DNA from 4 places in the Streptomyces sp. NPDC090108 genome. Region 4 is predicted to be linked to each of the others. Evidence: riboswitches for the same ligand, from Rfam matches in the RefSeq annotation. Region 4 holds a riboswitch; each other region holds the start of a gene.

Region 1 (7,087 bases), 170 kb from region 4:
CGGGTTCCGGCGACCGGGCGCGCGGCCGGGTACGGGCGCGGTTCCAGACGCTGCGCCGGGCGCGGTTCCGGGTACGGGCGGCGCCCCGCGCGCGGGGGCGGGGGCGGAACCGGTGCGCGAGCCGGGACCGGCCCCCGGGCGCGAGCCGGAGCCGGGGCCGTCGGGTGCGTGCGGCCGTTCAGCCCGCGACATCGAAGCCCTCCCCCGTCAGTGCCACGAACGCATCCTCCAGGGAGGCCCGTTCGAGCGCGAAGCCCCGGACCCGGACGCCCGCCGTGACGAGCGCCGCGTTGACCTCGGCCAGGTCGCGCGCGGGCGGTTCGCCGAGGACCCGGTCGCCGTCGACGGTGACGTCCCCGACGCCCTGTTCCTTCAGCACCCGGGCCGCGTCGGCGGGATCCGGCGTGGTCACCACGAGCCGGCCGTGCGCACCGGCCGCCAGGCCGGCCACCGGGCCCTGCGCGACGAGCCGGCCCCGGTTCATCACCGCCACGTCGGTGCACACCTGCTCGATCTCGTCGAGGAGGTGCGAGGAGAGGAAGACGGTGGTGCCGTCGGAGGCCAGCTCGCGCACGAGGGTGCGGATCTCGCGCATCCCCTGCGGGTCGAGGCCGTTGGTCGGCTCGTCCAGGACGAGCAGCCTGCGCGGCTGGAGCAGCGCGGCGGCGAGGCCGAGCCGCTGCTTCATGCCGAGGGAGTACGCCCGCGCCTTCTTCCCCGCTGCGGCCGCGAGCCCGACCCGCTCCAGCGCGGCGCCGACCCGGGCACGCCGGGTGCGGGGGTCGGCGGCCGGGTCGGCGGAGTCGTAGCGCAGCAGGTTGTCCCGGCCGGAGAGGAAGCCGTACAGGGCGGGGCCCTCGATGAGCGCGCCGACCTCGGGCAGGACGGTGCGCGCCGAGCCCGGCATGGGGTGGCCCAGGACCCGGGCCGTGCCCGAGGTCGGGGAGATCAGCCCCATGAGCATGCGGATCGTGGTGGTCTTGCCCGAGCCGTTCGGGCCGAGGAAGCCGAAGACGCTGCCCGCCGGGACGGTCAGGTCCAGACCGTCGACGGCGAGCTGTCCGCCGCGGTAGCGCTTGGTCAGACCGTGCGTGGCGATGACGTGCTCCGGCGTGTCCCCGGCCGGCGCCGGGTCCGCCGGATCATGCTCCGTGGCGGGCGGTGCGTCCATCGGCTCACCTCGATCCGTCAGGGCCCCCGGACCGCCCGGCGGGTCCGGGGGCCCGCGGTTCCGGGCTCGTGCGGCCCGGCCCGCGCGGCCGGGCCCGTGGGACTACTTCCCCTCGTCGGCCGCCTTCACGAGCGCCTCCTTGGTCACCGCGCCCGCGTACACCTTGCCGTCGTCGGTGATCAGGGCGTTGACCAGGCGCGTGGAGAAGACCGTGCCCTTGCCGAACTTGCCGGAGACCGGGTCGCCGAGCGAGCCGATGATGCCGCCGAGCTCGCCGCTGCGGTCGCCGGAGGACTTGCCGCCCTTGGCGCCGGTGTCGAAGACCGCGATGGAGTCCCAGCCCTTGCCCAGGACGTGGAATCCCTTGTCGCCGTGGCCGAACATGCCGCCGGGGCCGTCGCCGGGCTTCGGGGTGTGCCCCGGCGCACCGGGCTCGTGCGTGCCCATGTCGCCGTGGTCCGCGCCGCCCTCGGTGCCGCCCTGCTTCTCCTCGGTGACCTTCGCGCCCTTGGGCGGGACGAAGTCGAAGGTGGAGGCGGCGGGCTTCGCGAAGGAGACCTGGGTGAAGCCCGCGTCGAACACGGCGGCGCCGCCGCTCTTCGGGGTCAGCGTGTACTTCAGCGGCACGCCCGTCTTGGCGTCCACGGCGATGTTGATCGCGCCGACAGTGGTGTCGGGCTGCTTCGGCTTGATCTGGAGCTTGTAGGCGTCGCGGCCGGCGACGTGGGCGGTGCCGTCGACGGTGACGGCGGTGGTGTCGTCGACCGACTTCAGCAGGTCCTTGGCGAAGTTCTGGGGCAGCGCCTGCCGCTCCGCGCGCCGGTCCTCGGCCTCCTTGCCGGCGGTGCCGTGGTAGACCTCGTTGCTCTTGCTGTCGTAGCCCCAGACGTCCTTGCCGTTGTGGACGACGCTGTACTCCGCGCCCTGCTCCAGCACGGACAGCTTCTGCCGGTCCGGGCCGTCGGCGGCCACCCGCAGGGTGTGCGTGCCGGAGAGCAGCTCGACGAGCTTGGCCTTCGGGGCCGCGGAGGAGCCGTCGCCGCCCCCGGCGGCGCCGGACAGCATGCCGTTCTCCATGCCGCCCAGGTCGGGCAGGCCGAGGTCGGTGTCGGTCTTCACCGTGCCGGACAGCTGCTGCACGTCCGACTTGGCGATCTTCTCTATGAGCTGCTGGGCGCTGATCTTCGGCAGGTCGGGGTCGCCGGAGTCGGCGAGCGCCGGGACCAGGCCGATCGTCACGGCCGCGACGCCCACCACCGCCACCGGAACGGCGTACCTCGCGGCCTTGCGGCCCGCGGAGCGCGGCTCCTCGTCCGGCGCGGCGCCCTTCACGTCGTCGGATTCGTACGGTGCCATGTCTGCCTTACCTCCGTCGTCGGCGGCGGCTTCCCTCGCGATGAATCCATCTGAGCCGCCATTCTCACCCGAATCGGTGAGGAGTGGTGATTCCCGTGGTTTCCATCTCACCAAATCCGGCGCCGGGAATCGTCAGACCTCGGAGGCAACTGCGCGTACACCTGCGGTATGACGCCGGAGGGCGGTGCCTCCACCCGACCCGTAGGGGTCGTGCGGGGACACCGCCCTCATGTCTGTCCGGCGGAGCGGACGGCGCGCGACCCGGCGCTCCGGGTGGCGGGCTGTCCGACGGGGTGCTAGCCGGCCCGGTGGACCACCGCGTCGCACAGTTCGAGCAGCGCGGCCTTGGCGCTGCACTCGCGCAGCGGGGCCAGCGCGGCGCGGGCCTCCTCCGCGTACCGGATGGTGTCCCGGCGGGCCTGCTCCAGCGCGGGGTGCGCGCGCAGCGCGGTCAGCGCCTCCGCGTGCCGGGCGTCGTCGCTGAGGTCGGAGTCGAGCAGCTCGCACAGCGCGATGTCCTCGGGCAGGCCGAGACGCGCGGCCCGCTCGCGCAGCCGGAGGACCGGCAGCGTCGGGATGCCCTCGCGCAGGTCGGTGCCCGGGGTCTTGCCGGACTCGTGGGAGTCGGAGGCGATGTCCAGGAAGTCGTCGGCGAGCTGGAAGGCGACGCCGAGCCGCTCCCCGTACTGGGTGAGCACGTCGACGACCGTCTCGTCGGCGCCGGACATCATCGCGCCGAACCGGCAGGAGACGGCCACCAGCGAGCCCGTCTTGCCCGCGAGCACGTCCAGGTAGTGCTCGACCGGGTCGCGGCCGTCCATCGGACCCGCGGTCTCCAGTATCTGACCGGTGACCAGCCGCTCGAAGGCGAGGGCCTGGACGCGTACGGCCTCGGGGCCGAGGTCGGCCAGTATCTGCGTGGCGCGGGCGAAGAGGAAGTCGCCGGTGAGGACCGCGACGGAGTTGCCCCAGCGGGAGTTGGCGCTGTCGACGCCGCGGCGCACGGCCGCCTCGTCCATGACGTCGTCGTGGTACAGCGTGGCCAGGTGGGTCAGCTCCACGACGACGGCCGACGGCACGATGCGCGGCGCGTGCTTGTCGCCGAACTGCGCGGCGAGCAGCACGAGCAGGGGCCGGAACCGCTTGCCGCCGGCCCGCACGAGATGCTGGGAGGCTCCCGTGATGAACGGGACCTCGCTCTTGGTGGCCTCGAGCAGGCCTTCTTCGACAGCCGCCAGTCCGACCTGGACATCGGCCTCCAGAGCCTGGTCCCGCACGCTCAGCCCGAACGGCCCGGTGACGGTCACGAGGAGTCTCCTGTCTGCAGGTGTCTGCTGGCGCTCATGCGGTTTGTCGATAGGTCGCTGCCACCACTCGAGTCAGCGTATCCGGTCCTCTTTCGATCACCGATAGCACCCACCGGTCCAGCCCGGGAGGTATCGGATCACAACCGGCGTGTTCGCGATCAGGTAATAAGAACGGACATTTATCGACTTAACGGGAAGATGCACCCACCGTCGCACCTCCACACACGCCAACGAAGGGCGCCACCCCAGAGGTTCCGCCCGGAAGGGGACCGACACCCCCGAATGGCCCCAAACAGACTTAATCCACCTAATCCCCCTTGTCTGTTTTTGCGCATTTTGACACTTCGTGAGTTGGGTCACGCGCCCCCACCCGGCGAGCCGCCCCCGCGAGCCCCTCGTCCACGCCGGTGGCACCTTGCCCGCCCGGCCAGTTGAGGGTTGGCGATCGCAAAGGATCAAGTGCCTCAATTGGTACAGATCAAGGTCAACTGGCACGTTGTGTGATTCCGACACTTGTTCCGGACATGTGCTCTCGCATACGTTCCGGGCCGTCGGGCGAACGCCGAATCCTGCCGCGCCCGGCATCACCCACCGATGAAGCATTCGTACGGCAGGAGCGGGGGAACCAGGTAAGTCCGCCGGGACGGACGGCACATGCCGTACGGACCGGCTCGGGGTGAAGCCACGCCTCTCCCAGCGCCCGACGGGCCTGGGGGAATCACCGGGCGTGGCCGGGCACCTCCCCGCCCGAACCCGACAGCTCACCTCGCAGGCGGCGGAGAGGAACGTCCCCATGCCTGCTGCCGCTCAGCCCCGCCGTGCCCGTACGGCCCGTATCGCCCGCACCCTCGCCGTCGCCGGCACCGGTGCCGCCGCCCTCGCGCTGACCCTCCTGGGCACCACCAGCGCCTCCGCCGCCACCCCCGCGGCCGCCACCACGCCGGCCACCACCCCGGCCGGTTACCCGAACAACCTGGACGGCTGGATCCGCGAGTCGCTCGCGATCATGGCCCAGAAGGGCATCCCGGGCACCTACGACGGCATCCACCGCAACATCATGCGCGAGTCCTCGGGCAACCCCCTCGCCATCAACCTCTGGGACTCCAACGCGGTCAAGGGCACCCCGTCCAAGGGCCTGCTCCAGGTCATCGACCCGACCTTCCGCGCCTACCACGTGGCCGGCACCTCGTTCGACCCCTACGACCCGGTCGCGAACATCACCGCCGCGTGCAACTACGCCGCCGCGCGCTACGGCTCGATCGACAACGTCTTCGGCGCGTACTGAGCCGTCCGCGAGGACGGGTGAACGAAGGGGTGCCCCTCGGATCCAGCCGGTGGATCCGAGGGGCACCCCTTCGCGTCGTCCCGGCGCGGGGTGCCGCTCAGAGGACGGTGGCGCGGAAGCCGAAGACGCGCTCCAGCACCACCGCGATGCCGTCGTCCTCGTTCGAGAGGGTGACCTCGTCCGCCACCGCCTTCAGCTGAGGGTGCGCGTCGGCCATGGCGACGCCGCGGGCCGCCCAGTCGAACATCGGGATGTCGTTGGGCATGTCGCCGAAGGCCAGGGTGCCGGCCCGGCCGAGGCCGAGGTGCTCGGCGGCCATGGCCAGACCGGTCGCCTTGGTGATCCCGCACGGCTGGAGCTCGACCGTCCCGGGTCCCGACATGGTGACCGTCGCCAGCGAGCCGACGACCGAGCGGGCCGCCGCCGCCAACTCGTCGTCGGACAGCGTGGGATGGCGCAGCAGGACCTTGCTGATGGGCTCGCACCAGAGGTCGTCGCGGCGGCCGACCCGCACGGCGGGCAGGGTCGGGTGCGGCATCCGGTAGCCCGGCTCGATCAGCGTGAGGCCGTCCACACCGTCCTGGTCGACGGCCACGTGCACCTGCCCCACCTCGGCCTCGATCTTGCCGAGCGCCGTCTCGGCCAGGTCCCGGTCCAGGCGCACCGACCACAGCAGACGGCCGGCGCCCGCGTCGTACACCTGCGCGCCCTGCCCGCAGACGGCGAGCCCGGTGCAGCCGAGCAGGTCCAGCAGCGGCCGTACCCGCGGGGCCGGGCGGCCCGTGACCACCAGATGGCGGGCGCCGGCCCGCGACGCCTGTTCGAGCGCGTCGAGCGACCGGTCGGAGACGGTGTCGTCGCCGCGCAGCAGCGTCCCGTCCAAATCGGTGGCGATCAGTGAGTACGGGAGAGGTGCGGCCATGATCAGAGAATACGGACCGCGCGACTCCCCGACTCACCCTGCTGCACGGGCACTTGTGCGCCGGGGGATGCCGGGCGAGGCTCGCGGGGTACCCGCCCGCGGCGCGCGCCACGTCCCCCGGCCGGCGGCCCCGGCTACTTCGGGGCCGGGCCGGTGCTGCCGCGGCGGTTGGTGCGCCACAGCTGGTACAGATGCTGCGCGCCCGGACGCACGAAGCGGGCGAGCATGGTGAGGAACGGCATCGGGTCGTCGCCCGCGAGCCAGGCCAGCTCGGTCCCGCTCGCCCGGGCCGGCGCGTGCGGCGTCGTGTAGCCGCTGCGGCGGTAGGCGAGGAGGGCGGGCAGGTCGATGTTCTCCACGACGTAGCGGTGGCCGGAGCGCTGCTCGCCCTCCGGAACCGGGCGGCCGGTGAGGTTCAGGTGCATGGCGCGTACGACGTCCACGCCCGACCCGCTCTCGAAGAGCCGGAACTGGGCGCCCATGCGCGGGTTGAAGTCGAGGAGTTTGTACTGTCCGTCGCGCCGGTCGAAGCGCAGGTCGAGGTCGACGATGCCGCTGAAGCCGATCTCCTTGATGAAGCGCGCGGCGAGATCGGCGAGTTCCGGGTTGTCGACGACGTACGCGTTCGCCGTCATGCCCGCGTGCGGGGGCCAGGAGCGGACCTTGACGCCGGTGAAGAGGGCGAGCGGGCTGGAGTCCGCGTCGAAGCAGGCGTGCACGATCCAGTCCTCCGCCTCCTCCCTCGGCAGGTACTCCTGGAGGATCACTCCGGGCTGCTCGCCCCAGTCGCGGGCGAGGGAGAGCAGACCCTCACGGGTGGTGATCCTCGTGGTCCCGTTGACGGCGGGCTGTTTGCGCCGCACGAACGCCTCGCGGTTCTTCGCCACCACCGGGAAGCGCGCCTTGTCGGCGAAGGCGGCGATCTCCTCGTACGACTCCGGGAAGGCCGCCTCAGGGCTGGCGATGCCGTGCTCCGCGCACAGCTCGTGCAGTCCCTGCTTGCTGGCCAGCCGGCGGGGCAGCGCGGGGTCGACCCGCGGGAAGAG
Region 2 (7,087 bases), on a different contig from region 4:
ACACCGGCCCCTCGACGGCGACGAGGAGGACGACGGGTGCGGCGGCGAGTGCCGCGAACCAGTGCCACGGCAGCCGCCGGATCCTGTCCGGCGCGACGACGATCCCCGCTCCGGCCATCCCCGCGGCGAACACCGGAGCGAGGTCCGGGGTCAGCCAGTTCATACCCTCGGCCGGTCCGGCGGCCCCGGCGGACAGACCCCGGACGGCCACCAGGAGTGTCACACCGGTGACCATGGCGACCGCCCCCAGCCGGCGCCGGACCAGCAGCAGGAGCGGGAAGGCGAGATAGAGCTCCGCCTCCACCCCGATGGACCAGAAGGCCCCGTTCGGCGTCGGCGCCGTGAACATGTCCTGGAGCACCAGGCCGTACACCAGGACCGACCTGCCGTCCGGCGGCCCGTGGTGCGAGGCGGCCACCACGAACCGGCCGACGGCGAGGCTCAGCGCGAGGGCCGCCCAGTACGGAGGCAGGATCCGCCAGGCGCGCCGGCGCAGGAAGCGGCCCGTGCCCGCGGTGCGCCAGCCGGCGCGGGCCGGCGAGACCGCCAGGGAGAACCCGGAGAGCACCAGGAAGAAGACGACCGCCAGCCGTCCGTACATCAGCCAGCTCAGCCAGCGCGGGCCCGAGTCGTGGGGGAATCCCGGCAGGGCGAGCAGCCGGCAGTGGAAGAGGACCACGTACAGGGCGGCCAGTCCGCGCAGTCCGTCCAGGCCCAGGAGCTGCCCGCGGGCGGGCACCCCGGCCGCCCCGTCCGGCCGGGGCACCGCGGCGTGCGGGTCCGGGCCGTCGCCCGCGTACGGACCCGGATGCGAGGATTCCGGCCGGGTGCTCACGACCGCGGCCCGTGACGTCGGAGAACCACCCATGGTGACTGATACGTCGCTCGGAGCCATGAGGTTCAACAGTACGGCGTTTCCTGCGCCTTGCATGTGTCCGGGGGGTGCCGGGGGTGCCGCGCCCGGCCGGGTCACCCGGCGTTGAGCCCCGTCAGACCGCCCAACTCGCCCAGCGGCAGGGTGTGCTGGGTCTGGAGGACCTTCGCGCGCAGGTAGCGCACGTTGTGGGCCGTGGTGAAGACGCCGGTCGGCACGCGGTCGCGCACGGTCGTGCCGAGGGCGCGCAACTGGCCAGCCTTGTCAGGGTTGTTGGACAGCAGGTCGAGCTCGGTGACGCCGAGGGCGGCCAGCATCTGCGCGGCGGCCGTGTAGTCGCGGGCGTCCTCCGGGAGGCCGAGGGCGGCGTTCGCCTCGTAGGTGTCCAGGCCCTGGTCCTGGAGCGCGTAGGCGTCGAGCTTGTTGTACAGGCCGATGCCGCGGCCCTCCTGGCGGAGGTAGAGCAGCACGCCCCCGCGTTCCGCGATCCGTTCCACCGCCTCGCGCAACTGCGGTCCGCAGTCGCAGCGGGCCGAGCCGAACACGTCACCGGTCAGGCATTCGGAGTGCAGGCGCACCAGCGGGACGGGACCAGGGTCGCCGAGCACGACGGCGAGGTGTTCCTGGCCGTCGGCGAGTCCGTGGAAGGTGACGAGTTCGGCGTCGACGACGTAGCCGTCCGGGAAGTGCAGCGGTACCCGGACGCGGGCGCGCGGCGTGGCGGCGGCGGGAGTGTCGGGCATGCGGGTCTCCGGGTGTCCGTGCGGCGTCATCTGCTTCAGATTTGAAGCAGATGCTTGATCCGGGACCCTATCCCATGCTTAAAAGTTGAATCAATGGGTGCGGGTGGATCTCCGCCGGGTGCGGGTCCTCGCGGGGGTGCCGGGCTGTCGGGGTGCGGGGGTGCGGGGGTGCAGGGGTGCGGGGGCGTCGCGCCGCCTGGCGAGCCGCGCGTCCGTCGGGCCCGTGCGGCGTCCCCGGGCCCGCCGGTTCTACGCCTCAGGCGTCCCGGGCGTCCCGGGCGTCCCGGGCGTCCCGGTGGTCCCGGGCGTCCCGGACGCCCCCGGCACCCCGGGCGTCGTCCGCGCGTCCGGTGTCTCCGCTGCGGCCGCCCCCTCGGCGGCCCCCGCGCACGCGGCCGACCGCCGCCGCCACGGCACTCCTTCCGCCACGGCCCCCGTGTCCTCGCCCTGGAGCCCGCGTGCGACCTCGCCGCAGATCTCCTCCAGCTGCCGCACCTGCTCCGGCGTGATCCGGGCGAAGAGGGTCTCGCGCACGGTCTCCACGTGCCCGGGTGCCGTACGCTCCAGAACGGCCATCCCCTGGTCCGTCAGCACCGCGAGGCTGCTGCGCCGGTCCTGGGGGCAGTCCTCCCGCCGTACCAGCCCGTCCCGCTCCAGCCGGGTCACCGCGTACGTCAGCCTGCTGCGCGTGATCTTCAGCTTCTCGGCGAGGTCGGTCATGCGCAGCCTCCGCCCGGGCGTCTCGGAGAGGTTGGCCAGCACGGAGTAGAAGAGGTGCGGCATGCCGGCGTCCTGCTGGAGCTGGCGGTCGATCGCGTCCTCCAGGAGCTGGGAGGCGGCGATGTAGGCGCGCCAGGCGCGCTGCTCCTCGGGGCTGAGCCAGCGGGTCGTCATGCCGCCAGTGTAGGTTTGTTTCAAACTTGAACCAAGACTCCGTGTGGGTCTCCCCGAGGGAGCGCGCCGATGCCGTACCCGTACGTCCTGCTGTCCGCCGCCGTCTCCCTCGACGGCTATCTGGACGACACCGGCCCCGAACGGCTCCTGCTGTCCAGCCCCGCCGACTTCGACCGGGTGGACGAGGTGCGGGCCTCGGTCGACGCCATCCTGATCGGCGCCGGGACCATCCGCGCCGACAACCCCAGGCTCCTCGTCAACGACCCGGCGCGCCGCGCGGCCCGGGTCGCCGGGGGCGGGCCGGAGTACCCGCTGAAGGTCACGGTCACCGCCACCGGCGACCTCGACCCCGCCGCCCACTTCTGGCACACCGGCGGCGAGAAGCTCGTCTGCACCACCGACCGGGGCGCCGGGCGGGCCGCCGGACTCCTCGGCGCGACCGCCGACGTCGTCTCCCTCGGCGCCGCCCTCGACTGGCGCGCCCTGCTGGAGCACCTGCACGACGTCCGGGGCGTACGGCGCCTCATGGTGGAGGGCGGCGGCACCGTGCACACCCAGCTCCTCCAGCAGGGCCTCGCCGACGAGCTCCAGCTGGTGGTCGCCCCGCTGTTCGTCGGCGATGAGCAGGCCCCGCGTCTGTTCGGGCCGGGGGCCTACCAGGCCGGACGGCTGAGGCTGACCGACAGCCGCCGGATCGAGGACGTCGTCCTCATGCGGTACGAGCCCACCGCGCCCGGCACCGGCCCGCTGCCCGCCGCCGCCGACCGGCACTGGCTGCGCACCGCCTGCGAGCTGGCCGCCCTGTGCCCCCCGTCGGACACGGCCTTCAGCGTCGGCGCGGTGGTGGTCGCCGCCGACGGGACCGAGCTGGCGCGCGGCCACTCGCGCGAGGGCGGCGACCCCGTCGCCCACGCCGAGGAGGCGGCTCTCGCCAAGGTCGGCCCCGCCGATCCGCGGCTGGCCGGTGCCACCGTCTACAGCAGCCTGGAGCCCTGCTCCCGCCGCGCCTCCCGGCCCGCCCCGTGCGCGGAGCTGATCCTGCGGTCCGGCGTGCGCCGGGTGGTCACGGCCTGGCGCGAGCCGGACACCTTCGTTGCGTCGGCCGACGGCGCCGGCGTCCTGGCGGACGCGGGCGCGGACGTCGTCCTGCTGCCGGAGTACGAGGCTCTGGCGAAGGCGCCGAACGCGCACCTGGCGGGCTGAGGGGCCCGGGCCCCGCGCGCCGGGGCCCGCCCGCACACCCTCCGCTCCGGCCGCCGGGAAGGCCTCCGGAGCGGAGCGACCCACGTCACCCGGAACGGATGTGCATCGCACCCCGAACATGACGTATGCTTGAGACACAACGACGCGGGGTGGAGCAGCTCGGTAGCTCGCTGGGCTCATAACCCAGAGGTCGCAGGTTCAAATCCTGTCCCCGCTACTGAAGACTCAGGGCCGGAATCCGGAAACGGATTCCGGCCCTGAGTCTTTTCCGTTCCCCGTGCGGTTCCGCCGCATTTCCCGTATCACCCTCGGTGAGCGCGCGAAAGCCATCCGCGTTCCCCCTGAGTCACCATCAAAACCCGTGTGACTCCTGATGGCCGGTCAACTCGCCCCTTTTTCGGCGCTCCTGGGGGCTTACGTCCACTGCGTATGGCCTTAACGATCAAGTGGAACGGCTTGGAATCCGGTACGCGGGTCTATTAACGTTCGATAACGCAGCGCGGTCGTCCCAGCCGTCAACCGAGGCGGCGCCGTGCGCATGTGCCGAATCCCGTGAGGGAACCGGGGAACCACCACCCTGGGGTGAATCACGCGAATACCTACGTGAACCGCATCAGTTCCACGCATAGGTATACGCGCGTAGGAGACCTTCCTGCTCCGAACCCGTCAGCTAACCCGGTAGGCGGAGGAAGGAAAGGAGCGCGCCCGCGTGGCGTCCAACCCCCCTGCCCCGGAAGCCCCGTTCATACCGGCCCAGCGTGACCCCGAGACCTTCGGCTACGGCGGTCCGCGCGTCGACGAGGGCCCCTGGGAGGAGTGGAACCCCACCGAGGAGTCCGTCTCCCCGGTGCGCGGCCGGCACCGCGTCGCCAAGCAGCGCGGGGGCGGACTCGCCCGCAGCTCCACCGTCCTCGGTGTCGGTGTCATCGCCGCCGTCGGCGCGGGCGGCATGGCCAGCGCCAACACCGGCAAGCCGCCGGTCTCCCTCTCCGTGCCGGACCTGTCCGTGTCGTCCGTCGGATCCCTCTTCGACGGCGGCTCCTCCGACACCCACCAGGCCGAGACCGCCTCGCTGAGCCAGGTCGGCGCCTCCTCGGACAGCAGCGGCCAGGACGGCGACGCGGGCGAGGCCCTGCGCAGCCGGATCATGGCCCAGGCCGAGAAGCAGCAGAGCAAGGCCGACATCCGGGCCACCGCGGCCGCCGTCGCCGCCGCCGAGAAGCAGAGCGCCGACGCGGCGGCCAAGGCGGAGAAGGAGGCCGCGGCCAAGGCGGTCACCGCCAAGGCGGACGCCGAGGCCGACGCGAAGAAGCAGGCCGAGGCGGAGCGCCTGGCGAAGCTGGCCAAGCAGTTCGCCCTGCCGGTCCCGTCGTACACGATCACCTCGACCTTCGGCGAGGCCGGTTCGATGTGGTCCTCCGGCTACCACACGGGCCTCGACTTCGCCGCGCCCACCGGCACCCTGGTCAAGGCCATCCAAAGCGGCACCGTCACGCAGGCCGGCTGGGCGGGCGCCTATGGCTACCGCACCGTCCTGACCCTCGACGACGGCACCGAGCTGTGGTTCTGCCACCAGTCCTCGCTGAACGTCTCCGTCGGCCAGAAGGTCAGCACCGGCGAGGTCATCGGCCGCGTCGGCGCCACCGGCAACGTCACCGGCCCGCACCTGCACCTGGAGGTCCACCCCGGGGGCCAGGCGACCGGCATCGACCCGATGGCGTGGCTGCGGGGCAACGGGCTGAACCCCTGACCCGCGCCGCACCGGCACCCGGCCCGGCCCCGTCCGTCACCCGACAGGACGGGGCCGGGCCTTTTCCGCGCGCACCGCGACCCGCGTGACACCGAGGGATCCGCACGGACCCCACCCGTCACCACCGTCCCACGGGCCCCTGGCTTCACACCTTCTTCCCGGGAACCAGGAATGGGTGGTGCCGGAGGGACCGTTGAGAAGGAACATGACTGCTTCTCTGCGCAAGCTCGGCTCCTCCGACCTCGAGGTCTTCCCCCTGGCCCTCGGCGGCAACGTCTTCGGCTGGACCGCCGACGAGGCGACCTCCTTCGCCGTCCTCGACGCCTACGCCGCTGCGGGCGGCAACTTCGTCGACACCGCCGACAGCTACTCGGCGTGGGCCGAGGGCAACACCGGCGGCGAGTCGGAGACGATCCTCGGCAGGTGGCTGGCCTCCCGCGGCAACCGCGACCGGATCGTCGTCGCCACCAAGGTCAGCCAGCACCCCGAGTACAAGGGTCTGTCCGCGGCCAACATCAAGGCCGCCGCCGACGCGTCCCTGCGCCGTCTGGGCACCGACCACATCGATCTCTACTACACCCACTTCGACCAGCCCGAGATTCCGGTCGAGGAGATCATCAGCGCTCTCGACGAACTGGTGAAGGCGGGCAAGGTCCGGCACATCGCCGCCTCCAACATCGGCCCCGAGCGTCTCCAGGAATCGCTGGACTTCTCCGACCGCGAGGGCCTCGCCCGCTACGTCGCCCTCCAGCCCCACTACAACCTGGTCTCCCGCGACACCTACGAGGGCCCGCTGCAGGACCTCGCCCTGCGCGAGGGGCTGTCCGCCGTCCCCTACTTCTCCCTGGCCTCCGGGTTCCTCACCGGCAAGTACCGCCCCGGTACGACGGTCGACAGCGCCCGCGCCGGCTCGGCCGCCAAGCACCTGGAGTCCGCGCGCGGCCGGCAGGTCCTCACCGCCCTGGACGAGATCGCCGCCGACCGCCAGGTCCCGGCCGCCACGGTCGCCCTGGCCTGGCTCGCCGCCCAGCCGACGGTCACCGCGCCCATCGCCTCGGCCCGTACGGCCGACCAGCTCCCGGCCCTGCTCGGCATGGCCGGGCTGCGCCTCACCGACGCGGAACTGGCCCGGCTGACCGACGCGTCGGCCTGACCCGGATCCGGGAGCCCCGCGCGGCTACGACCGGTACGGGTTGAACGCGGGATCGGGCGCGGCCGGGTAGCCGTACCCCGCCGGGTAGCCGTACCCCTGCGCCGGCATCGGACCCTGTCCCGGCATCGGGCCCTGCGGCGGTACGAGTCCCGGTCCCGGCACGGGCCCCGGGAACGGTCCCTGTGCGGGCCCCGGGAACGGTCCCTGTGCGGGCCCCGGGAACGGTCCCTGCGCGGGCATCGGTCCCGGCCCGTGTCCCGCGTACCCGGGCCCGGACCCCCAGGCCGGACCGGGCCCGGATCCGTACCCCGGCCCCTGGCCGTACCCCGACCCGTATCCGTGACCCTGGCCGTACCCGTAGGGCGCCGGGGCCCCGTACGCCGGCCAGGGGGTCGCGGGGCGGCGCGGTGCCACCACCAGCGCCGCGTGCTCCAGCGCGGGCCGGGCCACCTCGCGCCGCTCCCACAGCG
Region 3 (7,087 bases), on a different contig from region 4:
ACCCGGGACGTGCCGCATGAGGGCGTCCAGGTCCGCGTTCGGGTACCTGATGAGATGGCGGGCGGCGGCGACGACCTCGCGCAGGTTGTGCGGCGGCATGTTCGTCGCCATGCCGACCGCGATGCCGGAGGAGCCGTTGACCAGCAGATTCGGGAAGGCGGCGGGCAGTGCCACCGGCTCCTGCTCCTGGCCGTCGTAGTTCGGGACGAAGTCGACCGTGTCCTCGTCGATCGACTCGGTCATCAGGCTGGTCGCCTCGGTCATGCGGCACTCGGTGTACCGCATGGCGGCCGGCGGGTCGTCGTTGCCCAGCGAGCCGAAGTTGCCGTGGCCGTCAACCAGCGGGACGCGCATCGAGAAGGGCTGCGCCATGCGCACCAGCGCGTCGTAGATCGACGAGTCGCCGTGCGGGTGCAGCTTGCCCATGACCTCGCCGACGACACGGGCGCACTTCACGTACGCCCGCTCCGGGCGCAGGCCCATCTCGTTCATCTGGAAGACGATGCGGCGGTGCACCGGCTTGAGGCCGTCACGGGCGTCCGGCAGGGCGCGCGAGTAGATGACCGAGTACGCGTACTCGAGGTAGGAGCCACGCATCTCGTCCACGACGTCGATGTCGAGGATCTTCTCCTCGTACGACTCGTCGGGCGGCGGGGTCTTCGTGCTGCGGCGGGCCATCGCTGCCGGCTCCTCCTGTTTTCTGCTCGCGTTCGACGGATCTGACGCGGACCATTGTGGACCGCGGCACTGACAACCCCTGCCGCGACCCGGTCCCTGCGGCCCGCCCCGGGGTGTGGAGGCAGCCCGGTCCGGCACCGCGGCGCTCATCCGGCGCCGCGCCCGCGGGCACGCCTGACGCAGGCTACGCGATCCGCTGTGGGCGTACGTCCAGCGGGAACTTCGCCGGGGCCCCGCACGCTTTGCATACAGTGGCAGGAACGGCAGGAAAACCGCGGTTTCTTTCGACCGCTTCCGCTCGCGAAGGGACGTACATGCCCATGGGTCACACGACCACGGCCGAGGCAGGCTCCGGGGGCCTGAAAGCGACCGAGCACCGGCTGGCCAACGGTCTGCGCGTGGTGCTCTCCGAGGACCACCTGACCCCGGTGGCGGCGGTCTGCCTCTGGTACGACGTCGGTTCCCGGCACGAGGTCAAGGGCCGCACCGGCCTGGCTCACCTCTTCGAGCACCTGATGTTCCAGGGCTCGGGCCAGGTGAAGGGCAACGGCCACTTCGAACTGGTGCAGGGTGCGGGCGGCTCGCTCAACGGCACCACCAGCTTCGAGCGCACCAACTACTTCGAGACGATGCCGGCCCATCAGCTGGAGCTCGCGCTCTGGCTGGAGGCCGACCGCATGGGCTCCCTCCTGGCCGCCCTGGACGACGAGTCCATGGAGAACCAGCGCGACGTCGTCAAGAACGAGCGCCGCCAGCGCTACGACAACGTGCCCTACGGCACCGCGTTCGAGAAGCTGACCGCGCACTCGTACCCCGAGGGCCACCCGTACCACCACACGCCGATCGGCTCGATGGCGGACCTGGACGCGGCCACCCTGGAGGACGCGCGCCGGTTCTTCCGCACCTACTACGCGCCCAACAACGCCGTGCTGTCGGTCGTCGGCGACATCGACCCCGAGCAGACGCTCGCCTGGATCGAGAAGTACTTCGGCTCCATCCCCGCCCACGACGGCAAGCCCGAGCCCCGCGACGGCTCGCTGCCCGAGATCCACGGCGAGGAGCTGCGCGAGGTCGTCGTCGAGGAGGTCCCGGCGCGTGCCCTGATGGCCGCCTACCGCCTCCCGCACGACGGCACGCGCGCGTGCGACGCTGCCGACGTGGCCCTCACCGTCCTCGGCGGCGGCGAGTCCTCCCGTCTGTACAACCGCCTGGTACGGCGCGACCGCACGGCCGTCGCGGCCGGCTTCGGCCTGCTGCGCCTGGCCGGCGCGCCCTCGCTCGGCTGGCTCGACGTGAAGACCTCCGGCGACGTCGAGGTACCCGTCATCGAGGCCGCCATCGACGAGGAGCTGGCCCGCTTCGCCGAGGAGGGCCCCACGCCCGAGGAGATGGAGCGCGCCCAGGCCCAGTTGGAGCGCGAGTGGCTGGACCGGCTCGGCACGGTCGCCGGCCGCGCCGACGAACTGTGCCGCTACGCGGTCCTGTTCGGCGACCCGCAGCTCGCCCTGACCGCGGTCCAGCGCGTGCTGGCGGTGACCCCCGAGGAGGTCCGGGAGGTCGCCAAGGCCCGCCTGCGCCCCGACAACCGCGCGGTCCTCGTCTACGAGCCGAAGTCCCCGGAACTCGCCGAGGACGCCGACGTGCCCGAGGACCCGGAGGCCGAGGCCACCGTGGAAGCGGCCGACCACAACGAGGAGACGGGCAAGTGACCGAGCTCGCCACGATGGACTTCCACCCCCAGCCGCAGCCGGGCGAGGCCAAGCCGTGGGCCTTCCCCGCTCCCGAGCGCGGCACCCTGGACAACGGCCTGACCGTCCTGCGCTCCCACCGCCCCGGCCAGCAGGTCGTGGCCGTCGAGGTGCTGCTGGACGCCCCCCTGGACGCCGAACCGGCCGGCCTGGACGGCGTCGGCACGATCATGGCGCGGGCCTTCTCCGAGGGCACCGACAAGCACTCCGCCGAGGAGTTCGCCGCCGAACTGGAACGGGCCGGCGCCACGCTCGACGCGCACGCCGACCACCCCGGTGTCCGGCTCAGCCTGGAGGTCCCGGCCTCCCGCCTGGCCAAGGGCCTGGCCCTGCTCGCCGACGCCCTGCGCGCGCCCGCCTTCGCCGAGAGCGAGGTCGAGCGGCTGGTCCGCAACCGCCTGGACGAGATCCCGCACGAGCTGGCGAACCCCTCCCGCCGGGCCGCCAAGGAGCTCTCCAAGGAGCTGTTCCCGGCGACCTCGCGCATGTCCCGCCCCCGCCAGGGCACCGAGGACACCGTCGAGAAGATCGACGCCGCGGCCGTACGCGCCTTCTACGACCGCCACGTGCGCCCCTCGACGGCCACCGTGGTCGTCGTCGGTGACCTCGACGGCAGCGATCTGGACGCCCTGCTCGCCGACACCCTGGGCGCCTGGACCGGCACCCCGGGCACGCCCCGGCCCGTGCCGTCGGTGACCGCCGACGACACCGGCCGTGTCGTCATCGTCGACCGGCCCGGAGCCGTCCAGACGCAGCTGCTCATCGGCCGCGTCGGCGCCGACCGGCACGACCGCGTGTGGCCCGCGCAGGTGCTCGGCACCTACTGCCTCGGCGGCACCCTCACCTCCCGCCTGGACCGCGTCCTGCGCGAGGAGAAGGGCTACACCTACGGCGTGCGCGCCTTCGGGCAGGTCCTGCGCTCCGCGCCCGCCACCCCCGACGGCGCTCCCGGCATCGCGATGCTCGCCATCAGCGGTTCCGTCGACACGCCCAACACCGGCCCCGCGCTCGACGACCTGTGGAAGGTGCTGCGGACGCTGGCCGCGGAGGGCCTGACGGACGCCGAGAGGGACGTCGCCGTGCAGAACCTCGTCGGTGTCGCGCCGCTGAAGTACGAGACCGCCGCCGCCGTCGCGAGCACGTTCGCGGACCAGGTCGAGCAGCACCTGCCCGACGACTTCCAGGCCGAGCTGTACCGTCGGCTCGCCGCCACCGGCACGGTCGAGGCGACCGCCGCGGTCGTCAACGCCTTCCCGGAGAACCGCCTGGTGACCGTCCTCGTCGGCGACGCGGCCGAGATCAAGGAGCCCGTCGAGGCGCTCGGCATCGGCGAAGTCACGGTGGTGGCCGCCGAGTAGAGGCGGGAGAACGGCCGCGCCCGGCCGGCCGCCGGCGAACAGCCGTACGGCGCACACGTGCGAGTGTGGGGATCTGAGGACCGACGGGTCGTCAGGTCCCCACGCCGTTCCCGGGGCCCCGCCGGCTCGGGCTCCCCCTCACCCCCAGATGTCCGGATTGGTACGGGTGTTGCCCGTCTGCCCTGTGGGATGCGCTACAAAAGCCCGGATCCGTTTGAGGATCCCGAGCCGCCCCCTTTAGCGTCATCCGGGCTGTTCGTCAGGCACCACGCCGCGCCCGCGGCACCGGACAGCCATCGCCGAGTCCCCGTACGGCGCGAGCCAGGGGAGCCGGGGACCCAACCACGTCCCTGGGGTGAATCGGATGCCCGCGCGCGAGCGAGGGTGCCCGTAGGAGACCTTCCTGCTCCGAACCCGTCAGCTAACCCGGTAGGCGAGAGGGAAGGAAAGGACCAGCCACTCCATGGCGTTCATGTGCGCCACCGGGAAGCATCGCAAGCCCGGCCGGGTCAAGCGCACCACCGCTCACGCGGCCGGCATCGCGGCCCTCACCACCACCGGTGTCGTCGGCACCCTCGCGGCGTCCCCGGCCCTCGCCGCGGAGAACTCCGTCGAGCGGACCGGCCTCACCCCGGTGATCACCGTCAACGACACCCTCGCCGCGGAGATCGACGCGCAGGCGGACGCCCAGAAGGCCGCGGCCGACAAGAAGGCGGCCGCGGAGAAGGCCGCGAAGGAGCGCGAGGCCGAGGCCCGCGCCGCCCGCGAGGCCGAGCGCAAGCGCCTGAACGCCTTCGTCCTCCCGATCTCCGGCTCGTACGTCTCCACGGGCTACAAGACCGGCGGCTCCCTGTGGTCCTCCGGTTCGCACACCGGCATCGACTTCCACGCCGCGAGCGGCACGACCGTCCACGCGGCCGGCGCCGGCACGGTCGTCTCCACCGGCTGGGGCGGCGCCTACGGCAACCAGATCGTGATCCGGATGGCCGACGGCATGTACACCCAGTACGGCCACCTGTCGTCCATCGGGGTCACCCCGGGACAGCGGGTCACCCCGGGCGAGCGGATCGGCCTGTCCGGCGCGACCGGCAACGTCACCGGCCCGCACCTGCACTTCGAGGCCCGTACGACGCCGGAGTACGGCTCGGACGTGGACCCCGTCGCCTACCTCCGAGAGCACGGCCTGGACGTCTGACGACGCCCGCGCGACTCCCGTACGGCCCCCGCCCTCCCCGCCCGCTTCCCGCGGGTCCCGCGGCGGTTTCCGTACGGCGTTCCGAGGCCCCGGCCCGTCCGGCCGGGGCTTTCGCCGTTCTGTGAACGGCTTCCGCACCTTCCGCGCCCGCTGTCCAAAAAATATCCCTGGAATCCGGTCCGCCGTCGGAAATTCCGGCTCATTGCCATAGAGTCACGGAACAACGCGTCCATCGTCGACGTTTCCCGGGGATCGAGACGGAGGTCGGGCATGCGAATTCCCGCACATTCGGTGTGCACGGCGATCCGGGACGACATCGTCTCCGGTGTCCACGAGCGCGGCAGCCGGCTGACCGAGGAGGTCATCGCCCGCCGCTACGGCGTCTCCCGCGTCCCGGTCCGCGAGGCCCTGCGCACCCTGGAGGCGGAGGGCTTCGTGGTGACCCGGCGGCATGCGGGCGCCTGTGTGGCCGAGCCGACCGAACAGGAGGCCGCCGACCTGCTGGAGATGCGCCTGCTGCTGGAGCCGCTCGGTGCCGCCCGGGCCGCCCAGCGGCGCACCGAGGCCCATCTGAAGGTGCTCCGCGGCCTGGTCAGGCTGGGTCAGGAGCGGGCGCGCCGGGGCAGCAGCGAGGATCTGCGCTCGCTGGGCGGCTGGTTCCACGTCACGCTCGCCCAGGCCTGTGGCAGCCACTCGCTGACCTCGGTGCTCACTCAGCTGCGGCACAAGATCGCCTGGATGTACGTGGTGGAGGCGCCGCTCAGCCCCGTGGAGTCCTGGACGGAGCACGGCGCCATCGTGGACGCGGTGGCGCGCGGCGACAGCGAGCGCGCACGGGCGCTCACGGCGCTGCACACCGAGCGGGCGACCCTCGCGCACCGCCTCCGCTTCCCCGCGAACGGCGACCGCGCGGAGCGTGTGAGGAACCCGCAACATCCCGTAAACATGCCGAGTCTCCGGAATTAACACGCGAGCCGTATACAAAAGGGAGGCGTTCGGAGCGGCATTTCCGACGCCTGATTCCGTGTGCCGTGAATTCCTCCGGACGGGTCCGGGAAACGCGGAAGCCGCGCCCCCTCGAAAAGGGTGACGCGGCTTCCAGAAGCCACTCGGAACCGGCCTCGTCCGGAAATCCGGAATCGGCCAGGAATCGGCCTGGAACCGAGGCCGTCGCGAGGCCCGGGACCGAGACGCCCCGGTCTCCGGGAGCGGCCCGGAGCTCAGACCGTCTCGGGCAGTTCCTCCAGGCCCTCGGCGACCAGTTTGGCCAGCCGGTCCAGGGCGGCGTCCGCGCCCTCGGCCTCGGAGGTGAGGACGATCTCCTCGCCTCCCTGGGCACCCAGGCCCAGAACGGCCAGCATGGAGGCCGCGTTGACCGGCGTGCCGCCGGTCCTGGCGATCGTGACCGGGACGCCTGAGGCCGTGGCGGCCCGGACGAAGATGGAAGCGGGGCGGGCGTGAAGGCCCTCGGCCCAGCCGACGTTGACGCGGCGCTCAGCCATGTGATGCTGCCCTTCAGTCACAGGGTTGTCTAGACCAGATTTCCATATCGTGCAGCGCGCCGGAGGCGGTCACCCACCCCGCCCCGGCGTGTCGTCGGACCGCGGCCTCGGCCCGAGCGTGTCTTCCATGGTCCCTCATGAAGCGTTCCGTGATGTTGTCGTGGGCGAGCCGTAACCTGGGGCCCATGCAGACCTCGGCGGACCGGCGGGACCGGCACGAGTATCCCGCCCACTGGGAGGCGGACGTGGTGCTGCGCGACGGCGGCACCGCGCGCGTGCGCCCCATCACCATCGGCGACGCCGACCGGCTGGTCAGCTTCTACGAGCAGGTCTCGGACGAGTCGAAGTACTACCGGTTCTTCGCGCCGTACCCACGCCTTTCCGCCAAGGACGTCCACCGCTTCACGCACCACGACTTCGTGGACCGGGTGGGCCTCGCGGCCACCATCGGCGACGAGTTCGTCGCCACCGTGCGCTACGACCGGATCGGCGCGGGTGGACTGCCCGCCTCCGCGCCGGCCGACGAGGCCGAAGTCGCCTTCCTGGTCCAGGACTCCCACCAGGGGCGCGGGGTCGCCTCCGCCCTCCTGGAGCACATCGCGGCCG
Region 4 (7,087 bases):
GGAGCCACGGGTGAACTGCCCGTCGTACCCGACCTGCTGGACGACCAGGAGGAATTCGTCCCGGAGCCCCGCTCGCGCTCCCGGCGCCGTACGCCCGCCAAGCGCTCCGCGCTGCTGACCGTCGCGGTGCCCTCGGTCTGCGTGATGGGGGTCGCCGGGATCGCGGCCGCCTCCGTCGGCGGTCTGTCCGGCGACGACAAGGAGACCACGGCCTCCGCCTCGGACGCCCACGCGGTCGAGCCGTCCGTCGCCAACAGCGAACTGGACACCCAGCTCAAGACCCTCTCCGCCGGCGCCGACGACTTCGCCGACCGGGCGAGCCGCACCCAGGAGCGCATCGACCTCAGGACGCAGGCGGCGCTGGAGAAGAGGAAGGCGGCCGCGGAGGCCGCGCTCAAGGAGCGGCTGCGCCCCAAGTTCGTGCTCCCGGTGACGCAGCACGGGCTCAGCGCCTACTTCGGCCAGGCGGGTGTGAACTGGATGTCCGTGCACACGGGCATCGACTTCCCCGTCTCCTACGGCACCACCGTGATGGCGGCCACCGACGGCGTCGTCACCACGAAGTGGAACAACGCCTACGGCAACATGCTGATCCTGACGGCCAAGGACGGCACCGAGACCTGGTACTGCCACCTCTCGAGCTACCGCGTCTCCTCCGGCACGTCGGTCAAGGCCGGCCAGCCGATCGCCTTCTCCGGGAAGTCGGGCAACTCCACCGGCCCGCACCTGCACTTCGAGGTGCGTCCCGCGGGCGGCGCGGCGGTGGACCCGCTGCCGTGGCTGCGCAGCCACGGACTCGACCCGACCTGATCCCCCCGACGGGACGTGCCCCCACCGCTCCGGTGGGGGCAACCGTGCCGGCCGGGCGCTTTGGCTACAGCTTCTGCACCGGCGCGTAGCGCAGCAGCAGACGCTTCGGCTTGCCGTCCCCGAAGTCGATCGTCGCCTGCGCCTTGTCCTCCGCACCCGCGACCGCGACGACCGTACCGAGCCCGAACTGGTCGTGGGTGACGCGGTCACCGACGGCCAGGGAGGCCACCGGCTTCTCCGAGGTCCGCCGCGTGGCGAAGCCGGACGCCCCGGACGCCGACGAGCGGGAGCGGGAGCGGGACGAGGAGAGCGAGGCCGCGATGCCGGACACGGACCCGGAGGACTTGGGCGCGACCGCTCCCGTCCGCTTCCACTCCAGATGGGTGGCCGGGATCTCCTCCAGGAACCGGGAGGGCGGGTTGTACGACGGCTGGCCCCACGCGCTGCGCAGCGCGGCCCGCGTGAGGTAGAGCCGCTCGCGCGCGCGGGTGATGCCGACGTAGGCCAGGCGGCGCTCCTCCTCCAGCTCCTTGGTCTGGTTGAGGGAGCGCATGTGCGGGAAGACGCCGTCCTCCATGCCGGTCAGGAAGACGACCGGGAACTCCAGGCCCTTGGCGGTGTGCAGGGTCATCAGGGTGATGACGCCGTCGCCGTCCTCATCGTCGGGGATCTGGTCGGAGTCGGCGACCAGGGCCACCTTCTCCAGGAAGTCCGAGAGCGTGCCCTGTTCCTCGCTCTCCTCGCGCTCCTGCTCGAACTCCAGCGCGACGGCGGCGAGTTCCTGGAGGTTCTCGATGCGGGTCTCGTCCTGCGGGTCGGTGGACGCCTGCAACTCGGCCAGGTAGCCGGTGCGTTCGAGGACGGCTTCGAGGACGGTGGCGGGTCCGGCGCCGGACTCCACGATCGTGCGCAGGTCCTCCATCAGCGTGTTGAACCGCTTGACCGCGTTGGTGGAGCGCGCGGCCATGCCGTACGCCTCGTCGACGCGCTTCAGCGCCTGCGGGAAGCTGATCCTCTCGCGCTGGGAGAGGGCGTCGATCATCGCCTCGGCGCGCTCGCCGATGCCCCGCTTGGGGACGTTGAGGATGCGGCGCAGCGGGACCGAGTCCTCGGGGTTGGCGAGGACACGCAGGTAGGCCAGGACGTCCCGGACCTCCTTGCGCTCATAGAAGCGGACACCGCCGACGACCTTGTAGGGCAGGCCGACGCGGATGAAGACCTCTTCGAAGACACGGGACTGGGCGTTGGTGCGGTAGAAGACGGCGACGTCCCCGGCCTTCGCGTCGCCCGCGTCCGTGAGGCGGTCTATCTCGTCGGCCACGAACTGGGCCTCGTCGTGCTCGGTGTCGGCGACGTAGCCGGTGATGCCCGCGCCCTGTCCGGCGTTGGTCCACAGGTTCTTGGGGCGGCGGGACTCGTTGCGCTCGATGACCGCGTTGGCGGCGGTGAGGATGGTCTGCGTGGAGCGGTAGTTCTGCTCCAGCAGGATCGTCGTCGCGTTCGGGTAGTCCTCCTCGAACTGAAGGATGTTGCGGATGGTCGCGCCGCGGAAGGCGTAGATCGACTGGTCCGCGTCACCCACGACGCACAGCTCGGCGGGCGGGAGGTCCGCCTCGGCGTGCGGCATCCCGTTGTCCCCGGCGGCGGGCACGCCGGAGCCGACCAGTTCGCGCACGAGGGCGTACTGGGCGTGGTTGGTGTCCTGGTACTCGTCGACCAGGACGTGGCGGAAGCGGCGGCGGTAGTGCTCGGCGACGTCCGGGAAGGCGCGCAGCAGGTTGACCGTGGTCATGATCAGGTCGTCGAAGTCGAGCGCGTTGGCCTCGCGCAGGCGCGACTGGTAGAGCGCGTAGGCCTGGGCGAGGGTCTTCTCGAAGCCGTCGGCGGCCTGGGTGGCGAAGTCCTCCTCGTCGATCAGCTCGTTCTTCAGGTTGCTGATCTTGGCGCTGAAGGCCTTCGGAGGGAAGCGCTTGGGGTCGAGGTCCAGGTCGCGGCAGACCAGGGCCATCAGGCGCTTGCTGTCGGCGGCGTCGTAGATCGAGAACGACGAGGTGAAGCCGAGCCGCTTCGACTCGCGCCGCAGGATGCGCACGCACGCGCTGTGGAAGGTCATGACCCACATGGCGTTCGCGCGCGGCCCGACGAGCTGCTCGACGCGCTCCTTCATCTCGCCCGCGGCCTTGTTGGTGAAGGTGATCGCGAGGATCTGCCCCGGGTGCACATGCCGCTCGCCCAGCAGGTGGGCGATGCGGTGGGTGAGCACACGGGTCTTGCCCGAGCCGGCGCCGGCGACGATGAGCAGGGGCGAGCCGGCGTGGACGACCGCCGCACGCTGGTTCTCGTTCAGCCCGTCGAGGAGGGCCGCCGCGTCGAGCGCGGGGCGCGGGGCGCCGTCGCGGTAGTGGGCGTCCCGGTCCGGCGGCAGGTCGAACTTCCCGCCGAACAGATCGTCCGGAAGCGGCTCCGGAGCGTGATCGTCCTCGGGCGGCGGCGGGAGTTCCTCGTCGCGGCCGCGAGGGGCCTGGAGGTCCGCCAGGAAGCTGTCGTCAAAGAGGCTGCTCATCGCTCTACGAGTCTAGGGCGCCGCACCGACAACCGGCCGCCACCCCGGGAACATGGCCGGTTCCGCGCAGAGTTGATCAACCCGCCGCGCGGGCCCGCGTACCCCTCACCCTGCGGAATCATCCCGTCACGAGCATGTGATCTCGCCCTCAGGTCACGAAAATGTATCGGACATATGGCACAGCAACCTTCACACGAGACACACGAGTTGGCTAAGTTGCGAGCAGGCCGCACGACCCCTTCCGGCGAACGTCGCCGGGCCGCGCGGCCTCCGCCGAGTCCCGTACGCCCCGCAGGGCAGCCGGAGCCGGGGACCCACACCGATCTGGGGTGAATCGGCCCACATCCCGCTGGGAGAAGGCCGTAGGGCAACCCTTCCGAACCACCCGCCCGAACCCGACAGCTAACCCGGTAGGCGGCACGTTGGAAGGAGTCGCCTCCCTTGGCGTCGCACCGCAAGCCGCACCCCGCGGGCACGAACGGAACCGGTCTCCGTGCCCCCGCCCTCGCCACCGCGGCACTCACCTCCGTGGCCGTCCTGTCCCAGACGGCCGAGCCCGCCGCGGCCGCCGCCGACGGCAGGCCGAGCGCGGAGGAGATCGAGAGGAAGATCGACGACTTCTACCGCAGGGCGGAGTCGGCGTCCGAACGCCAGGAGGACGGCAAGGACCGGCCCGCCCGGGAGCGCGGCGGACGGGAGTGGGGCGCCAGGCAGCGCGCCCGGACCGACTCCCCGCAGCAGGAGAGCCCCGCGGCGCAGGAGAGCCCGCAGGACCACCCCCAGGACTACTTCCACCAGAGCCGCCTCATGGACCGGCTGGCCTCCACCGTGCGCAAGCGGCAGGAGAACGCGCGGAACACGCCGGCGCCGCAGGCATCACAGGTGCCTCAGGCATCGCAGGTGCCTCAGATGTCTCAGGCGCCTCAGGTGTCCCAGGCTCTGTACGCACCGCATCCTGCTCCCGGCACGCCGGCCGTCCAGGAGCCGCACGCCGGCCCGGCCGCAGCGGCGGCGACCGCACAGGTGAACGCGCCGATGGCGCCTCCGGCGGCGGCTCCGGCGGCCGCTCCCGTCGTGGAGACGGCGGCCCCGTCCGCGTACGACCCGAGCGCCGCCAAGAACGCCGTCCAGCGCAAGCTCCTCTCCGCGCGCGGGCTGCTCAGCGGGTTCACGGCCGCCGGCCCGGAGCAGGCGCCCCCCACCGCATGGCAGGACAGCGCCCAGGAGCCCGCCGCTCAACCCGCCGCCGTCGCCGCAGCCGTACCCCCCGCCGTCGCGCCCGCGTCCGCGTGGACCAAGGCGGAGAAGGCGGTCGCGTTCGCGCGCGCCCAGATCGGCAAGCCGTACGTCTGGGGTGCGAGCGGGCCCGGCTCGTACGACTGCTCCGGTCTCACCCAGGCCGCCTGGAAGGCCGCGGGCGTCACCATCCCGCGCGGCCTGCACGAACAGGCCGCCGCGGGCACTCCGGTCCCCGTCGCCGACGCCCGCGCGGGCGATCTGGTCTTCCTCCACGACGACGGCAGCCACGTGGGGCTCTGCCTGGGGGACGGGATGATGATCCACGCCCCGCGTCCGGGCGAGTACGTCCAGGAGGCCCCGGTCCGGTACGACCCCGGCACGGTCGTCCACAGCGTCGTACGCCCGGCCTGACCGGCCTGACCGGCGTGGCCGTCGGCCGTGCCGGCACCGGCCTGCACGGCCGGGCCGGCACGGGCCCGCGCTACGTCACGTCCACAGCACGGCGATGAAGATGTTGGCCACGGTCAGCGCGCCGACCAGCCCGAAGAGGCGCTTGTCGACCTGTTCGTCGTCGCGCTTCACGTAGACCAGCCCGAGGATCACGATCAGCAGGGCGAGCTTCACGCCGATCTTGATGGAGTTGACGTGGTGCCCCTGGGCCTCGTTGAGGCCGACCAGGATCACGCCCGTGACCAGCATGGTGAACGCGCCGTGCAGCATTCCCGGGACGAAGCGGGCCGTGCCCCGGCCCATCGCCTTCATCTGGGTGAGGAAGCCGCCGAGCAGCGCGGCGATGCCGATGATGTGCAGGCCGACGAAGAGATGGATGAGTACGTCCATGACTCCGGAGCCTAGTCAGATATGTGCGCTCCGCCCGTCATCGGCCCCCCGACACCACACCGGTGGACCGTGCATATATGCGCCGCATAGCACCCCACGCCTCACTCGTCCCCGCATTCGGCGCATCGATCACCACGCTGTGTGAAGACGACGACTCCTCTCCGGCAATCCGCTCACATACGGTCACACCTCGGTCCGTCGGAACCAGTTCCGTACACCGCGTTACCGACCTGTCACCAACGGGCCTAGCGTCCTCCCCCAGGTGACCGGCTCCCCACCGCCGCCCCGACCAGGGCGGCCGTCGGCCACCACCGCCGAGGAGGTCCGGCGGCGGCCCGACCCCCTGTGCGGGCGGCCGCCGGACGCGCAGACCCCCAGGTCGTCCGGGCCTCGGCCGGACGAGCCCTACGGAAGGACGTGACTGTCCAGGTGGCAGCGCACCGCAAGTCCCGACAGCGCTCGCTCAGCGGCAACACGGCGCGAACGGCCGCCACCCTCGCCCTCGCGGGCGCGGCCACCGCGACGGCCTTCGACGGCACGGCCCACGCCGCGCCGCAGCTGACCCCGGCACAGGTGAAGGCCAAGGTCGACAAGCTCTACCAGGAGGCGGAGACGGCCACCCAGAAGTACGACGGGGCGAAGGAGAAGGCGAACGCCACCCAGCGGCGCCTGAACACGCTGCACGACCAGACCGCCCGCAAGCAGGCGAAGCTCAACGCGGCCCGGGAGGCCCTGGGCTCGTACGCGGCGGCCCAGTACCGCGACGGCGGCTTCTCCCCCGCCTGGCAGCTCGCGCTCTCCCGCGACCCCGACCGCTACCTGGACGGCGCCGCGTTCGCCGAACGGGCCGGCGCGCGGCAGGCAAGCACGGTCAGCCTGGTCCGCCGGCAGCTGCGCGAGATCGAGCAGCTGCGCGGCGCCGCGCGCATCGACCTGTCGTCGCTGCGGTCACGCCAGAACGAGCTGCGACGGCAGAAGACGACCGTCACCACGAAGCTGGACGAGGCGCGCAGGCTGCTCGCCCGGCTCACCCCGGTGCAGCGCACCGAGGTCACGGCCGACGCCCCGGTGGCGGACCACGTCTCCCGCTCGGCCGTGGACGTCCGGGTCCCCCTGAAGGCGAGCGGGTCCGCCGCGGTGAACGCCACGGCGCACGGCGCGCCGGCGGGCACCAACTCCAGAGCGGCGGCAGCCGTGGCCTACGCCTACACGAAGCTCGGCAGCCCTTATGTCTGGGGTGCGACCGGCCCCAGCGCCTTCGACTGCTCCGGCCTGATCCAGGCCGCCTACCGCTCGGCCGGGGTCTCCCTGCCCCGCACCACCTACGCCCAGATCAACGCCGGCCGGCGCGTCTCCCGCGCCCAACTCCAGCCGGGCGACCTGGTGTTCTTCTACTCCGGCATCAGCCACGTGGGTATCTACGTCGGCAACGGGAAGATGATCCACGCCCCGAACCCCTCGGCCCCGGTCCGTGTCGCCCCGATCGACCAGATGCCGTTCGCGGGAGCCACGCGGGTGGCGTGAGGCGCCTCCCCCCTGAGTCCCGTCCGGCCGGACCCCTCGGGGACGACTACCCAGGCCCTGCGACGCCAGGCCCTGCGACCCCAGGCTCCGCGGCTCAGGGCCGACCGCTCA

Evidence for each region. Region 4 has a riboswitch for cyclic di-AMP ahead of ACIPRD_RS04055 (C40 family peptidase). Riboswitches for the same ligand answer to the same signal wherever they lie in the genome.
Region 1: another riboswitch for cyclic di-AMP. It lies ahead of ACIPRD_RS04880 (transglycosylase SLT domain-containing protein); the one in region 4 lies ahead of ACIPRD_RS04055 (C40 family peptidase).
Region 2: another riboswitch for cyclic di-AMP. It lies ahead of ACIPRD_RS28255 (M23 family metallopeptidase); the one in region 4 lies ahead of ACIPRD_RS04055 (C40 family peptidase).
Region 3: another riboswitch for cyclic di-AMP. It lies ahead of ACIPRD_RS15730 (M23 family metallopeptidase); the one in region 4 lies ahead of ACIPRD_RS04055 (C40 family peptidase).

What each region holds. Positions count from the first base shown of each region.
Region 1 covers NZ_JBIVDQ010000001.1:1,094,968-1,102,054, forward strand. The annotation lists gene ACIPRD_RS04860 (ABC transporter permease) at 1-192, opposite strand, end outside; gene ACIPRD_RS04865 (ABC transporter ATP-binding protein) at 179-1,171, opposite strand; gene ACIPRD_RS04870 (outer membrane lipoprotein carrier protein LolA) at 1,274-2,527, opposite strand; gene ACIPRD_RS04875 (polyprenyl synthetase family protein) at 2,824-3,834, opposite strand; cyclic di-AMP (ydaO/yuaA leader) riboswitch at 4,385-4,624, shown strand; gene ACIPRD_RS04880 (transglycosylase SLT domain-containing protein) at 4,628-5,119, shown strand; gene ACIPRD_RS04885 (HAD family hydrolase) at 5,217-6,041, opposite strand; gene ACIPRD_RS04890 (ATP-grasp domain-containing protein) at 6,176-7,087, opposite strand, start outside.
Region 2 covers NZ_JBIVDQ010000009.1:17,535-24,621, reverse strand. The annotation lists gene ACIPRD_RS28280 (acyltransferase family protein) at 1-835, opposite strand, end outside; gene ribA (GTP cyclohydrolase II) at 970-1,617, opposite strand; partial or broken gene ACIPRD_RS28270 (MarR family winged helix-turn-helix transcriptional regulator) at 2,008-2,511, opposite strand; gene ACIPRD_RS28265 (dihydrofolate reductase family protein) at 2,581-3,714, shown strand; tRNA gene ACIPRD_RS28260 (tRNA-Met) at 3,858-3,931, shown strand; cyclic di-AMP (ydaO/yuaA leader) riboswitch at 4,246-4,416, shown strand; gene ACIPRD_RS28255 (M23 family metallopeptidase) at 4,424-5,464, shown strand; gene ACIPRD_RS28250 (aldo/keto reductase) at 5,670-6,617, shown strand; gene ACIPRD_RS28245 (PrsW family intramembrane metalloprotease) at 6,642-7,087, opposite strand, start outside.
Region 3 covers NZ_JBIVDQ010000004.1:140,648-147,734, forward strand. The annotation lists gene ACIPRD_RS15715 (DNA topoisomerase (ATP-hydrolyzing) subunit A) at 1-678, opposite strand, end outside; gene ACIPRD_RS15720 (pitrilysin family protein) at 993-2,387, shown strand; gene ACIPRD_RS15725 (pitrilysin family protein) at 2,384-3,784, shown strand; cyclic di-AMP (ydaO/yuaA leader) riboswitch at 4,072-4,235, shown strand; gene ACIPRD_RS15730 (M23 family metallopeptidase) at 4,248-4,979, shown strand; gene ACIPRD_RS15735 (GntR family transcriptional regulator) at 5,250-5,945, shown strand; gene ACIPRD_RS15740 (HPr family phosphocarrier protein) at 6,200-6,481, opposite strand; gene ACIPRD_RS15745 (GNAT family N-acetyltransferase) at 6,667-7,087, shown strand, end outside.
Region 4 covers NZ_JBIVDQ010000001.1:924,647-931,733, forward strand. The annotation lists gene ACIPRD_RS04045 (M23 family metallopeptidase) at 1-810, shown strand, start outside; gene pcrA (DNA helicase PcrA) at 875-3,373, opposite strand; cyclic di-AMP (ydaO/yuaA leader) riboswitch at 3,635-3,807, shown strand; gene ACIPRD_RS04055 (C40 family peptidase) at 3,815-5,023, shown strand; gene ACIPRD_RS04060 (hypothetical protein) at 5,099-5,452, opposite strand; gene ACIPRD_RS04065 (NlpC/P60 family protein) at 5,882-6,976, shown strand.